3 regions of the Phytobacter sp. genome follow, and region 1 is predicted to be linked to each of the others. Evidence: predicted binding sites of a transcription regulator. Region 1 holds the regulator's gene; each other region holds the start of a gene.

Region 1 (4,252 bases):
TTTGCCACTGCGGCCAGAGCCAGAGGATGCCGCCAAAGGCAATCAAACAACCAATCAGGGTATCGATAAGCCGGGCCACGATAAACTGCTCACCATTCAGCGTCAGTAACTGGAGCGTGTACACCGCCGTCAGGGTAAAGCCCACCATCGCCCAGCCGTAGCTTTTACGAATGATCAGGTAGCTTATCAGCGTGACGATAAGCATGGTGGCGAGCGTGTAGCCCTCCGGCACATGGTAGTGCAGCGTGGCCCCGGCGATAATCAACCCAGCCATAGTGCCTGCCGCCCGGTGCAGGATGCGCACCCGCGTTGCGCCGTAGCCGTTCTGAGTGACGAACATGACCGTCATCATAATCCAGTAGGGTTTAGGCAAATGCAGCGCGCTGCCCATCAGGCTGGCTACGCTCAGCATGACGCTGATGCGTGCGGCGTTCCGTAAGGCCGCGGATTTGAAGGAGAGGTAGCTTTTCAACGCCGGAATGAGCGGCAGACGGCGCTGCTTTTCTGCCATTAAATCGCGAATATAGAGTGGGCGCTGAGTACGCAGCACACGGGCAATCTGGCTGAAATGCCAGGCGCAGAACTGGCCTACCGGGTTATCCGGATGCTGGAGGGCAATTTTCTCCAGCGCACTGATCTGCTTTTCCATGTTGAAACGCTGGGGATAGCGGTGATAGAGAATATCGTCCGCGATTACCCTCAACCGTGCAGCGACGGTTTGCGCGTTCCAGCGGATCACCTCTTCAGCGTGGCTGCGTTCCACCAGTTCCTGCACTTCCTGGGGCTGATGCAGGCTAACGGCAATGTGTTCCTGTAAATCCAGCGCCACCTGGAAGACCCGCCTTAATCTTTTGTAATCACCATTCTGATTTGCCGCCAGCATATGCAGTTGCTGGTAGCACTGGCTAATCATGTCCACTGCTTTTTGCTGACGCGCCAGCAGCGGCGGCAGGGCTTTTTCCGGGTCCGCGTGTTGGGTCAGCATGCTGTATTTTGCTTCGCAGTAATCGGCCAACTGACGATAGAGCAAACTCAACGACTCACGCAGCGGCTGCTCTCGCCAGAGCCAGAACCAGAAGGCGTTAAATGCGCCATACCACAGCGTGCCAAGGCTGTAGATCAACAGCGGTTCCCATACCGACATATTGCCCGCAAGGCTCAGGGTGAAAATGGCGGCAATCAGTGACGCGGGGAGCAACCTGCCGTGCAGCGCGCTGATTTCTGCAGTGACACCGAGGATAAGCGTCAACAGGGTCAAAATAAGCGGCAGGGGGATGTTTTCAAAAAGCAAAAATTGCACCGCGAGACTGCTGCCAGCAAAAAGCGAGCCGCCAATAATCACGCGCTTGAAGAAGCGCTTATGCAGCGTGTCGAGACCAGCGATGTTGCAACAGGCGGGGACTAATGAGAAAAGCAGCCCTAAATCCAGTCGGCCCACAATCAAGCCAACGGTCACAGGCAGGCATAACACCAGCGTTTGTCGCAGTGCATAGTTGATTTCGGGGTGGTAAATCAGCCTGCGCCACATGGGGAAACAAAAACGGCGCACTGCCAGGGGCAATGCGCCGTTCGGAGATTAACGTGTTCCGTACACGACGATCGTTTTACCGTGAGCGGAGATCAGGTTCTGATCTTCGAGCATCTTCAGGATGCGGCCAACGGTTTCACGAGAACAGCCCACGATCTGACCAATTTCCTGACGGGTTATTTTAATTTGCATACCGTCCGGGTGGGTCATTGCGTCGGGTTGTTTCGCCAGATTCAGTAACGTCTGAGCAATACGGCCTGTCACATCGAGGAAGGCGAGGTTGCCGACTTTTTCCGAAGTGACCTGCAGGCGGCGCGCCATCTGCGAGGACAAGCGCATCAGAATATCCGGGTTTACCTGGATCAACTGACGGAATTTTTTGTAGGAAATTTCGGCCACTTCACAAGCGGTCTTGGCGCGTACCCATGCACTGCGCTCCTGACCTTCTTCGAACAGACCCAGTTCACCAATAAAATCGCCCTGGTTAAGGTAAGAGAGGATCATCTCTTTCCCTTCTTCATCCTTGATGAGCACAGCCACTGAGCCTTTGACGATGTAATACAACGTTTCCGCTTTTTCACCCTGGTGAATCAGCGTGCTCTTCGACGGGTACTTATGAATATGGCAATGAGACAAGAACCATTCGAGAGTCGGGTCTGTTTGCGGTTTGCCAAGCACCATGCGCGGTTATCCTCTGTTATAAGCTGGCTCCAGACTCAGGATCTGCGCCCTGTGACTGGGGTTGCAATCTGTCTTCCCGATACCTGGGAAGTGCACCGTCAGACATGTCTGCGGCCTCTAAGATGTGATGTCCTCTGCGTACATGCAGTACATCAATGTATCACTGTAGCATCCAGACTGTTTTAGCATAGCTTTAATCGCCTGTCTCCTGGTGTCTCGCTTCAGCTTGACGCAGGTCGCCTTCCGTTGCGAGTTTTCTTATGTACGCGTAATCTGTAGAGAAAATTGCTACTCCGGAGTTAATTAAAATGCATGCTCGTGTGAAATGGGTTGAAGGTTTGACGTTCCTGGGTGAGTCTGCTTCCGGGCACCAGATTTTGATGGACGGTAACTCAGGCGATAAAGCCCCGAGCCCGATGGAGATGGTACTGATGGCCGCAGGCGGATGCAGCGCTATCGATGTGGTTTCTATCCTGCAAAAAGGGCGTCATGACGTGACGGATTGCGAGGTGAAATTGACATCCGAGCGTCGTGAAGAAGCGCCACGTCTGTTCACCCACATCAATCTGCATTTCATTGTGACAGGCAAAGCGTTGAAAGATGCCGCGGTGTCGCGTGCAGTAGACCTTTCAGCTGAGAAGTATTGCTCTGTTGCGCTGATGCTGGAAAAAGCGGTGAATATCACGCACTCGTATGAAGTGATTGAAGCGTGATGGGTTGAGGGCATTGTGCGGTCTGATGCCCTCAACCTGACCCTCTCCCACGGGGAGAGGGGACTGATGTTACTCGATTTTCTTACCTTCCATCAGCCGTTCTACCAGCGGTGTCATGATGAGTTCCATCGCCAGCCCCATTTTGCCGCCCGGCACCACTAACGTATTCATATGAGAAATAAACGAACCCTGTAACATGGCTAGCAGCCAGGGATAATCAATGCCTTCCAGATTGCGGAAATGAATCACCACAAAGCTTTCATCCAGCGACGGAATGACTTTGGCCGCAAACGGGTTAGAGGTGTCGACGGTGGGGACGCGCTGGAAGTTAATATGGGTACGAGAAAACTGCGGCGTAATGAAGTTGATGTAGTCGTCCATTGAACGCACCACGGAATCCATTACCGCTTCACGGGAGTGGCCGCGTTCGCTGGTATCCCGCACCAGTTTTTGCATCCATTCCAGGTTGACGATAGGCACCACGCCCACCAGCAGATCCACATGGCGTGCGACGTCATGCTGCGGTGTGACCACACCACCGTGCAATCCCTCATAGAACAGTACGTCCGTTGGCTCCGGCAGCGGCTGCCAGGGTGTAAAGGTTCCAGGAACCTGATTCCAGGGAACCGCTTCGTCATAGGTGTGCAGGTATTTGCGTGCCTGGCCCTTACCCGTGTGGCCGTACTCGATAAACGTCTGTTCCAGTAGTCCGAAGTCATTGGCTTCAGGGCCAAAATAGCTGATGTGACGGCCTAAATCTCGCGCCTTGCGAATCGCCATGTCCATTTCGGGACGGGTGTAGCGGTGAAAACTGTCGCCTTCAACTTCAGCAGCATGCAGATCGAGTTGGGCGAAAATTTTACGAAACGCGAGGCTGGTGGTGGTGGTTCCCGCACCGCTGGAGCCTGTAACAGCGATAACCGGATGTTTAGCAGACATAGCGACTCCAGAAAATAGCGATGATGTTCGCTTGAGCTTTGTTAATCGCGAAACTGTGTGCGTGGCATGATGTTGACGCTTTCGTGTAATTCCGACCACACCAGCACGGCTTCGCCGCTTTTTAGTTGTCGCTTAACATCAGCAACTTTTTGGGCAAACGCGCGTTCATGTTCACCATAATCAGTGCCTTCGCGCAAGACAAAGCTCTCAATAAGGTTATCCAGCGTTTCAGGCGCCAGATCTTGCCAGGGAATAATCATCTTAGTCTTCCAGCCAGGTTTTCAGCCAGTCAGGGATACGTTTCTCAAGCCACATTTCTGGCCGCATCAGGGTGCCACCTACAAAGCCGACGTGACCACCGTGTTCGGTCAACTGATACTCCACGCAGGGC
Region 2 (4,252 bases), on a different contig from region 1:
GGAGGAAGCGTCGGGTTGAAAGCGGCATTTTCCGCGTAACTGCCGCTGAAAATCTGCCCGTCGCGACATTCAATCGCCACACCGGAAGGGGAGTGAGTATAGGGACTATGGCTTTTGTTGGCTGTTACAATCGCGGCTTGCGCAAGCGCGTCACCCTGTAATGCAAACCCATGATCCTGAGCATCTAACAGCAAGGTTTTAATCTCGAGATCTTTCGGACCGAAGGCATCCGGTAGATAGTCGCCCAGCGTGTGCGGCGCACGGCCTGGCAGATTAATACGCAATGTCAGCCCGCTGTTCAGCTCGTTCATAAACTGACGGCAGTGACCGCACGGCGTGTAGTTAACGGTAACGGAGGAGAGCGCTTTTTCTCCCCGTGACCACGCGTGGCTGATGGCACTTTGCTCAGCATGTACAGTCTGCTGCATGGTTGCGCCAAGAAACTCCATGTTGGCACCAAAATACCAGGTACCGCTGACGCCGCGTGCAATGGCACCGACGTTAAAGTGGGAAAGTTCGGTGCGTGCGCAGGCTGCGGCGAGCGGCAGCAGAGCAAAGGCCAACGCGTCTTCGTCCATCCCTGTGGCGTCAAGCAGCGCGGAAACCTGTCCGGCCGTTAACATCGCAGGAAAATGCGCGTCAGCCAGGACAGGTGCCAGTGCGGCTTGTAAATCTTCCGCGAGCGCCGGAAACGCAGTGTGAAAACGTGAATGCATGGCGTTGCCTCATAACAATGTAATGGGATCGTAGTTTACGGGCCGATGTGGCCTTTATATGTGATCAACATCTCACTGTATATGCAACTTATGAAATTCAAATGAAAAATGCGCGACGCATCGCAAATTTTAGCCCGCAATCGCCAGGATTAACGGGAACAAGAACGGTGCGAGCAGCGACGTGATAATGCCGCAGATCACCAGTGCCAGCGAACTGAAGGCCCCTTCCTGGTAATCCAGCTCAGAGCAGCGTGCGGTGCCGAGGGCATGAGAGGCCGTTCCCATTGCCAGTCCACGAGCCGATTTAGTCTTAATTCTCATCAAATTCAAGAGAGTATGACCGAACACGGCACCCAGCACGCCTACAAAAATCACGCAGACCGCGCTAATGGCCGGGATGCCACCAATACTGCCACCGACCGCCATCGCAATCGGCGTGGTGACCGATTTTGGCAATACAGATGCGGCAATTTCAGGCGTGGCACCCATCATCAGTGCAATAACAGAGCCCGTAACCATCGCAACGATGCTACCAATAAAGCAAATGGTGATGATGGATTTCCAGCGCGCCCGAATCTGATGCAGTTGTTCATACAGCGGGAAGGCGAGTGCTACGACGGCGGGCTGCAATAAATCATTCAGGATTTTGCTGCCCTGGAAATAGTTTTCGTAAGGGATCCCGGTAATCAGCAGGAACGGAATGATCACCACCATTGCCACCAGTAAGGGGTTGAGCAGCGGCATCTTAAAGCGTGCCGCAAGCTTGCGGGCGGCGAAGAAAACGGCCAGGGTCAGAGGAAGGGACCACCAGATATACGCCATGATTATTTGCTCTCTTCTTTACTAACGATCTTGCGCTCGCCGTGCACCAGATGGGTACTCCAGCTCACCACCACAAACACAATCAGAGTACTGATAGCGCAAGAGACGACGATGGGGCCAAACTGGGCACGCAGCATATCGTAATACTGCATAACGCCTACGCCGATGGGGACAAACAGGAGCGCCATGTAGCGTATCAGCACGTAGCAACCGGGGTTAACCCATTTTGCCGGCAGGATTTGCAGTGCCAGCAGGACAAACAGAATCAGCATGCCAATAATGCTGCCCGGAATGGTGATAGGTAGCAGCGAGGAGAGATAAATTCCCGCATACAGGCAGGCGTAAATAAGGGCAAAGGCGCGGAGGTATTGCCAGATAATATTCAGTGATTTACTCATGGTGGAAACCCTTGATGAACTTCATTCATCATACAATTAAAGCCTAAAATGTGCTACCGATCACATCATGACTTGTGAGCATACCAAACATTCCTTTTTGGAACGTCAGGCATTACCACAAGATTATTCCAATGCGCTCTCTGTCTTTGCTCTGACTGCTTCTTCTATACGCGCAATGACTTCATGTAAACCGCGATGGATGAGCCTGTCCTGGCGCATCACTCTTCCCAGTGTACGGTGCAATTCAGGCACCAACGGATGCAGTGTTAAGCCGATTCTCTCTTCCGGGCTGTCTACCGCCAGACGCGGCACAATGCTGTAACCGAGCCCGGCACGCACCATGCGCTTAATGGCTTCGATACTGCCAAGCTCCATGACGGGGTTCATTGGCACTCCGGCACTCAAAAACCAATTATCGATCAACTGACGCGTTCCGCTGCCGGATTCAAACACAATAAGCGGGAGGTGTGCACAGTGAGAGGGGGTGAATGCTGCTGTCGTCTCGTTACTTTCCGTTGCACTGATGACAACAAATTCTTCTTTCATAACCGGCGTAACGTCCAGATTCTTACCTGTTGCCGGTAAGGTGACGAGGCCAATATCAATTCTGTTTTCCTCAACCGCCCGCACGATGTCCTGCGTGTTACCGGTGCGCACACCCACGGTGAGTTCCGGCCAGGTCTGGTGAAGCGCCTGCAACACGGTGGGGAGCAGATGAATGCAGACAGTGGCACCTGTCCCCAGGGTCACCGTACCCCGGATCTCTTGCTGGTGAAGGGCGACGGATTGCACTGCGGCATTGACGGCGTTTTCAATGGCTCCGCAATGTTCCAGCAGAGTCAGTCCGGCGGGAGTAGGGCGGATGCCGCGCCCGGTTCGCTCGATTAACCGCGCCTGTAACGTGGCTTCCAGTTGGCGTATTTGCAAACTGACCGCGGGCTGAGAGAGACCGAGCACGTCAGCGGCTGCGGTAAAACTTCCCCGGTTTATCACCAACCTGTAAGTGGCCAGTTGATCAAGACTGAGGGTGGTCATCCAACGTTTTCCTTATGCGGGTGATAAGTGCCGACCCGTACCAGAAGGCAGAGGTTGCGGCTAGCCTGTCAGCAGTGACGAGCAGGAGTCGAATAATGGTAATTACTGAAGCAGAAGAACAACATATTCCCGCTATCCACGCAATATATGCCTGGCACGTAGCGAATGGCACCGCCTCTTTTGAAACCGAAGTGCCGGGTATCGATGACATGCGTGAGAGGATGGCAAAACTGCGCGAGGCCGGGCTACCGTGGTTTGTGCTTATCGACGAAGGGGTGGTGAAAGGGTATTGCTACCTGTCTCGCTACCGTACCCGTATGGCCTACCAGTTTACGCTGGAAGATTCTATCTATGTGGATCAGCGTTATCGCCACAAAGGGGCGGGTAAAGCGCTGCTTGCAAAGTGCATCGAATGGGCGGAACAACACGGTTATCGCCAGCTTATAGCCGTGGTCGGTAACAGTGAAAATGCTGCCTCCCTTGCGCTGCACCATCGGGCCGGATTTACCACCACCGGCACATTAAAAAATGTCGGTTTTAAGCACGGACGCTGGCTGGATATTGTTATCCTGCAGCGCACGTTGGGAGATGGTGCGCTGACCTTGCCACTGGTGAATGTAGGGGGTGGCGCGGCCTGCGCGTAAACGCGTTGTATCCTTTTTTTAAATCCTTTTCGCCTGTCGGGGAATCCTGATGGGCCCTCATGTTATGATTTTCCCTTCAGCGCAGCCCCTTCCTGATTTAATTAACGATAATCATTTTCATTAAAACATAGCCTATGCTATATAAATTAGCACAGGCTAATTTCGTTCTGATTTTAATCACCTCTGGAGACTCCTGCATGCGGATAATGAAGAAAGTAAAAGTGGCATCGTTAGGCTTACTGCTGGCACTGACGACGGGTGCACATGCGGCTGAGAAGTTTAAGGTCATCACCACCTTTACCGTTATTGCTGATATGGCGAAAAACGTAGCGGGGGATGCAGCGGAGGTGACTTCTATCACCAAACCCGGTGCGGAGATCCACGAATATCAGCCCACGCCAGGAGACATCAAGCGGGCGCAGGGCGCGCAGCTTATTCTTGCCAACGGCATGAATCTGGAGCTGTGGTTCCAGCGTTTCTACCAACACCTGAACGGCGTGCCGGAAGTGGTGGTGACGACCGGTATCACCCCGATGGGCATCTCCGAAGGACCGTACAACGGTAAACCCAATCCGCATGCCTGGATGTCGACGGCGAATGCGCTTATCTACGTTGATAACATCCGCGATGCGCTGGT
Region 3 (4,252 bases), 300 kb from region 1:
CCTTCATCAATGTTTTTACCCGAGAGGGCTGGGGTGAGGAACCGCACGAGTTTCTCCTCACCCGAACCCTCTCCCCAGAGGGAGAGGTCGGTCCGCCTGTTGGTTCGGGCGGCAGGTGGGTTGGTTTCTTCATGTATCCCGGTCGCTTTGAACAGTGACCGGGATGAATGTTGTTACCTGCCTTCCCGCCGCCCGAATTTTTCAGCGGACAATTCGAACATTATGCCTTCAACAGCGCCAGTACTTCTTCTACGCTGGTGGTGTTGGCCAGACGCTCAATGACGGTTTCGTCATCCAGCGCGTTGGTCAGGCTGGTGATAACCTGAATGTGCTCGTTGTTACGTGCTGCGATACCGATAACCAGACGGGCAACATCTTCCGGTTCTTCACCGAACAGTACGCCTTGTGGGTACTGGCAGAACACGACGCCCGTTTTCAGCACGCGGTCTTTTGCTTCAACGGTACCGTGTGGGACAGCGATAGACTCACCCAGGTAGGTCGGGGTCAGTTTTTCGCGTTCCAGCATCGCTTCAACGTACTCAGGTTGAACGTAGCCACCTTTCACCAGTTGCTCACCGGCGAAGCGAATTGCTTCTTCTTTGTTGCTGGCGGTACGGCCCAGGAACACGTTTTCTGCGCCCAGCTTGAACAGGTTGCTATCGCCAGCATCAAAGCTATCCTGCAAGCTGGTCTGAACCTTTACGCTGTTGTCCGCGTGGCGCTGTGCCGCGACCAGGCGTTCAGTCAGGTTGGTGTACAGACCACTGTCCAGGAAGTTGGTCAGCGAAATGTGCTGTGCCTGTGGTACCTGGCGCATCGCACGTTCGGTCAGGTCACGGTGAGTAATCACCAGGTCAACATCAGATGGCAGGCTGTTGATCGCGCTGTTGGTCACGGAGATGTTGGTCAGACCCGCATCCTGGACTTTCTTACGCAGTACACCTGCCCCCATTGCGCTGGAGCCCATACCGGCGTCACAGGCAACGATGATTTTACGTACGTGGCTCAGGTCGTTGGTCACATCACCCGCGGTCAGTGCAGTGGCACCTTTAGACTGGGCTTTCATTTCCTGCATACGAAGGTTTGCCGCTTCCAGGTCATCTTCTTCTTTGACTTTGCTGGTTTTCAGCAGAATCGCGGAGATAACGAAGGAGACTGCCATTGCCGCGAAGATAGCCACGATATTAGCAAAGTAAGCACCCTTCGGCGTCATCGCCAGCACGGCCAGGATAGAACCCGGGGAAGCAGGAGAAACCAGACCGCCATTCAGCACGCTCAGGGTGAACACGCCAGTCATACCGCCGAGGATTACCGCGATCAGCAGACGTGGGTTCATCAGCACGTACGGGAAATAAATTTCGTGGATACCGCCCAGGAAGTGGATGATTGCCGCGCCGCCAGCAGACTGACGTGCACTACCACGACCGAAGAACATGTACGCCATCAGGACGCCCATACCCGGACCGGGGTTGGCTTCAATCAGGAAGAAGATAGACTTGCCAAGATCGTGAGACTGCTGAATACCCAGCGGCGAGAAGATACCGTGGTTAATGGCGTTGTTGAGGAACAGGATTTTCGCCGGTTCAACAAAGATGGACGCCAGCGGCAGCATGTCGTGCACAACCATGAAGTTAACGCCAGCGGCGAGGCCTTTGGACAGCACTTCAACAGCAGGGCCGATACCTTTAAACGCCAGCAGCGCCAGGATCATACCGATGATGCCAGCGGAGAAGTTATTCACCAGCATTTCGAAACCGGATTTGATCTTACCGTCTACCGCGGCGTCAAATTTCTTGATGCACAGACCGCCCAGAGGACCGGCAATCATCGCGCCGAGGAACATCGGCATATCTGCACCGACGATCACACCCATTGTTGTGATAGCACCGACCACACCACCACGATCGCCACCCACCAGACGACCACCGGTGAAACCGATGAGCAGTGGCAGTAAGAAGGTAATCATTGGGCCGACGAGTTTCGCCAGTGTTTCGTTCGGTAACCACCCTGTTGGAATAAATAATGCGGTAATGATACCCCACGCGATAAACGCGCCGATATTTGGCATTACCATGTTGCTGAGGAAGCGACCAAAGCTTTGCACCTTGATCTTGATATCGGATGACATAAAACACCCCTTCTTATGTTTGCTATCGCACAGGCCGGAAGCCCGAGGTTTTGTTGTTAACGTGGCGGCAGAGGTAGCCGGACCCGTGTTCTGTGATGCGAAATCTCGCACCGAATCAGCCAACTGTCCAGATGACGCCCATTAATGTGACTTTGATCACGTTAAAGCGGGGGGTGTACCGTGCTTTAACGTGATATTCGTCACAAAATTATTGTGTAGAAAAAGAACAAAGTGCAAAAAAACAGCGCTTACCCCTTGTTAATGTGACTTTAATCACAAATTTTGGTGGCGTATTTGTTATTCATTTGTGATCTGTATCACAAGATATTTTCGCCAGGAGTTTTCTGAGTGTGATCGGTCGCAAAGTCTGGTTTTTGTTAACATCGCGACCTGTAATTCTCTTTCACTTCATGCGTAACACACGACGCGTGGCTCAACATAGCCAGCTAAGTTTTCACATTTATGAAACGGCTGACGTCAGATTTTCTCGCCTTAGTACATACTTAAGGCTTTGTGGTCGGCGACAAGGAGAAGGCAATGAAACTGATTGGTAGCTATACCAGCCCGTTTGTACGCAAAATTTCTATCATCCTGTTGGAAAAAGGCATCACCTTTGAGTTTGTGAATGAGCAGCCGTACAACGCCATTAACAATGTGATGCAGTACAACCCGTTGGGTAAAGTCCCGGCGTTGGTCACGGATGACGGTGACGTCTGGTACGACTCACCGATTATTGCGGAATACATTGATTTGCTGGATATCGCCCCGACCATGTTGCCCAAAGAGCCGAAAGCGGCGCTGAAGATGCGTCAGATTGAAGCCCTGGCCGACGGCATCATGGATGCCGCCCTGGTCTCAGTGCGGGAAATTGCGCGCCCGACAGCGCAACAGTCGGAAACCGAGCTCACGCGTCAACGTGAGAAGATAAGCCATGGTCTCGACACGCTCGAAAACTACCTCAAAGACGGCACGTTAAGTGTGGATGCGCTGGATCTGGCGACCATCTCCATTGCCTGCGCCATTGGCTATCTTAACTTCCGCCACGTCTCCCCGGGCTGGTGTGTCGACAGGCCGCTGCTGGTCAAACTGGTCGAAAACCTGTTCCAGCGTGAGAGCTTCGCCCGCACCGAACCGCCGAAGGCTTGATGCCCGTTATGTCAGCCTGACTCAACTCGCGCTACAATTCCCTCACGTCGATTCCCCTCCAGGCGGGAGGGGCAAACCTCAGCCAGGCCAATTCATGACAACGGAAATCCAGTCGCTTTACAGCCAGATACCTTCTACCGATCGCCTGTTACGTGATGCGGCGTTCTCCCCTTTAATGACCGCCTTTGGCCACACTCAGGTCGCTGACGTGCTGCGTCAAATGCAGGAAGAGGCGCGTGAGTCGGTTCGCCAGACGCTGCAACTGCCTGGCTGGTGCGAGAGCTGGGCGCAGACGGCGCACCAGCGTCTGGTTGGCGAAAGTGCCAGTGCATTACGTCCGGTTTTCAACCTGACGGGTACGGTGTTGCACACCAACCTCGGACGTGCGCTTCAGGCGCAGTCTGCCATTGATGCCGTCACCCAGGCGATGCGCTCCCCGGTGACCCTGGAATATTCGCTGGATGATGCCGGACGTGGTCATCGCGACCGTGCCGTTGCGGAGCTGCTTTGCCGTCTGACGGGGGCCGAAGATGCCTGCATCGTGAATAACAACGCCGCGGCGGTCTTGTTGATGCTTGCTGCGACGGCGAGCGGCAAAGAGGTGGTGGTGTCCCGCGGCGAACTGGTGGAAATTGGCGGCGCTTTCCGCATCCCCGATGTGATGCGTCAGGCAGGCTGCGTATTACAGGAAGTGGGAACCACCAACCGCACCCATGCCAAAGATTACCGTCAGGCGGTGAATGACAATACCGCGCTGCTGATGAAGGTTCATACCAGCAACTATCACATTGAAGGCTTTACCAAAACCGTAGAAGAAGCCGACCTGGTTTCCCTTGGCGAAGAGTTGAATGTACCGGTGATTGCCGATTTAGGCAGCGGCTCGCTGGTTGACTTGAGCCAGTACGGACTGCCGAAAGAGCCGCTGGTGCAGGAGCTGATTGTCGCAGGCGTGAGCCTGGTGAGTTTCTCCGGTGATAA

Evidence for each region. The regulator CRP, encoded in region 1, controls carbon source genes, mostly activating them, when cyclic AMP is high. The targets are predictions, from matches to a motif close to ATGTGANNNNNNTCACAT.
Region 2: AC5JPW_RS18475 (CidA/LrgA family protein) is a predicted target of CRP. The motif match lies at 1,985-2,002, and genes of this name have one in related genera.
Region 3: AC5JPW_RS01085 (glutathione S-transferase) is a predicted target of CRP. The motif match lies at 2,434-2,451, and genes of this name have one in related genera.

Annotation. Positions count from the first base shown of each region.
Region 1 covers NZ_JCACPZ010000001.1:533,105-537,356, forward strand. Annotated here, with positions in the region: gene AC5JPW_RS02445 (YccS/YhfK family putative transporter) at 1-1,528, opposite strand, end outside; gene crp (cAMP-activated global transcriptional regulator CRP) at 1,577-2,209, opposite strand; gene AC5JPW_RS02455 (OsmC family protein) at 2,518-2,922, shown strand; gene AC5JPW_RS02460 (phosphoribulokinase) at 2,992-3,861, opposite strand; gene AC5JPW_RS02465 (YheU family protein) at 3,903-4,121, opposite strand; gene AC5JPW_RS02470 (hydrolase) at 4,123-4,252, opposite strand, start outside.
Region 2 covers NZ_JCACPZ010000008.1:119,437-123,688, reverse strand. Annotated here, with positions in the region: gene cdd (cytidine deaminase) at 1-716, opposite strand, end outside; gene AC5JPW_RS18480 (CidB/LrgB family autolysis modulator) at 846-1,541, opposite strand; gene AC5JPW_RS18475 (CidA/LrgA family protein) at 1,541-1,936, opposite strand; gene AC5JPW_RS18470 (LysR family transcriptional regulator) at 2,060-2,971, opposite strand; gene AC5JPW_RS18465 (GNAT family N-acetyltransferase) at 3,067-3,615, shown strand; gene AC5JPW_RS18460 (metal ABC transporter substrate-binding protein) at 3,813-4,252, shown strand, end outside.
Region 3 covers NZ_JCACPZ010000001.1:230,328-234,579, forward strand. Annotated here, with positions in the region: gene AC5JPW_RS01080 (PTS mannitol transporter subunit IICBA) at 221-2,128, opposite strand; gene AC5JPW_RS01085 (glutathione S-transferase) at 2,666-3,274, shown strand; gene selA (L-seryl-tRNA(Sec) selenium transferase) at 3,369-4,252, shown strand, end outside.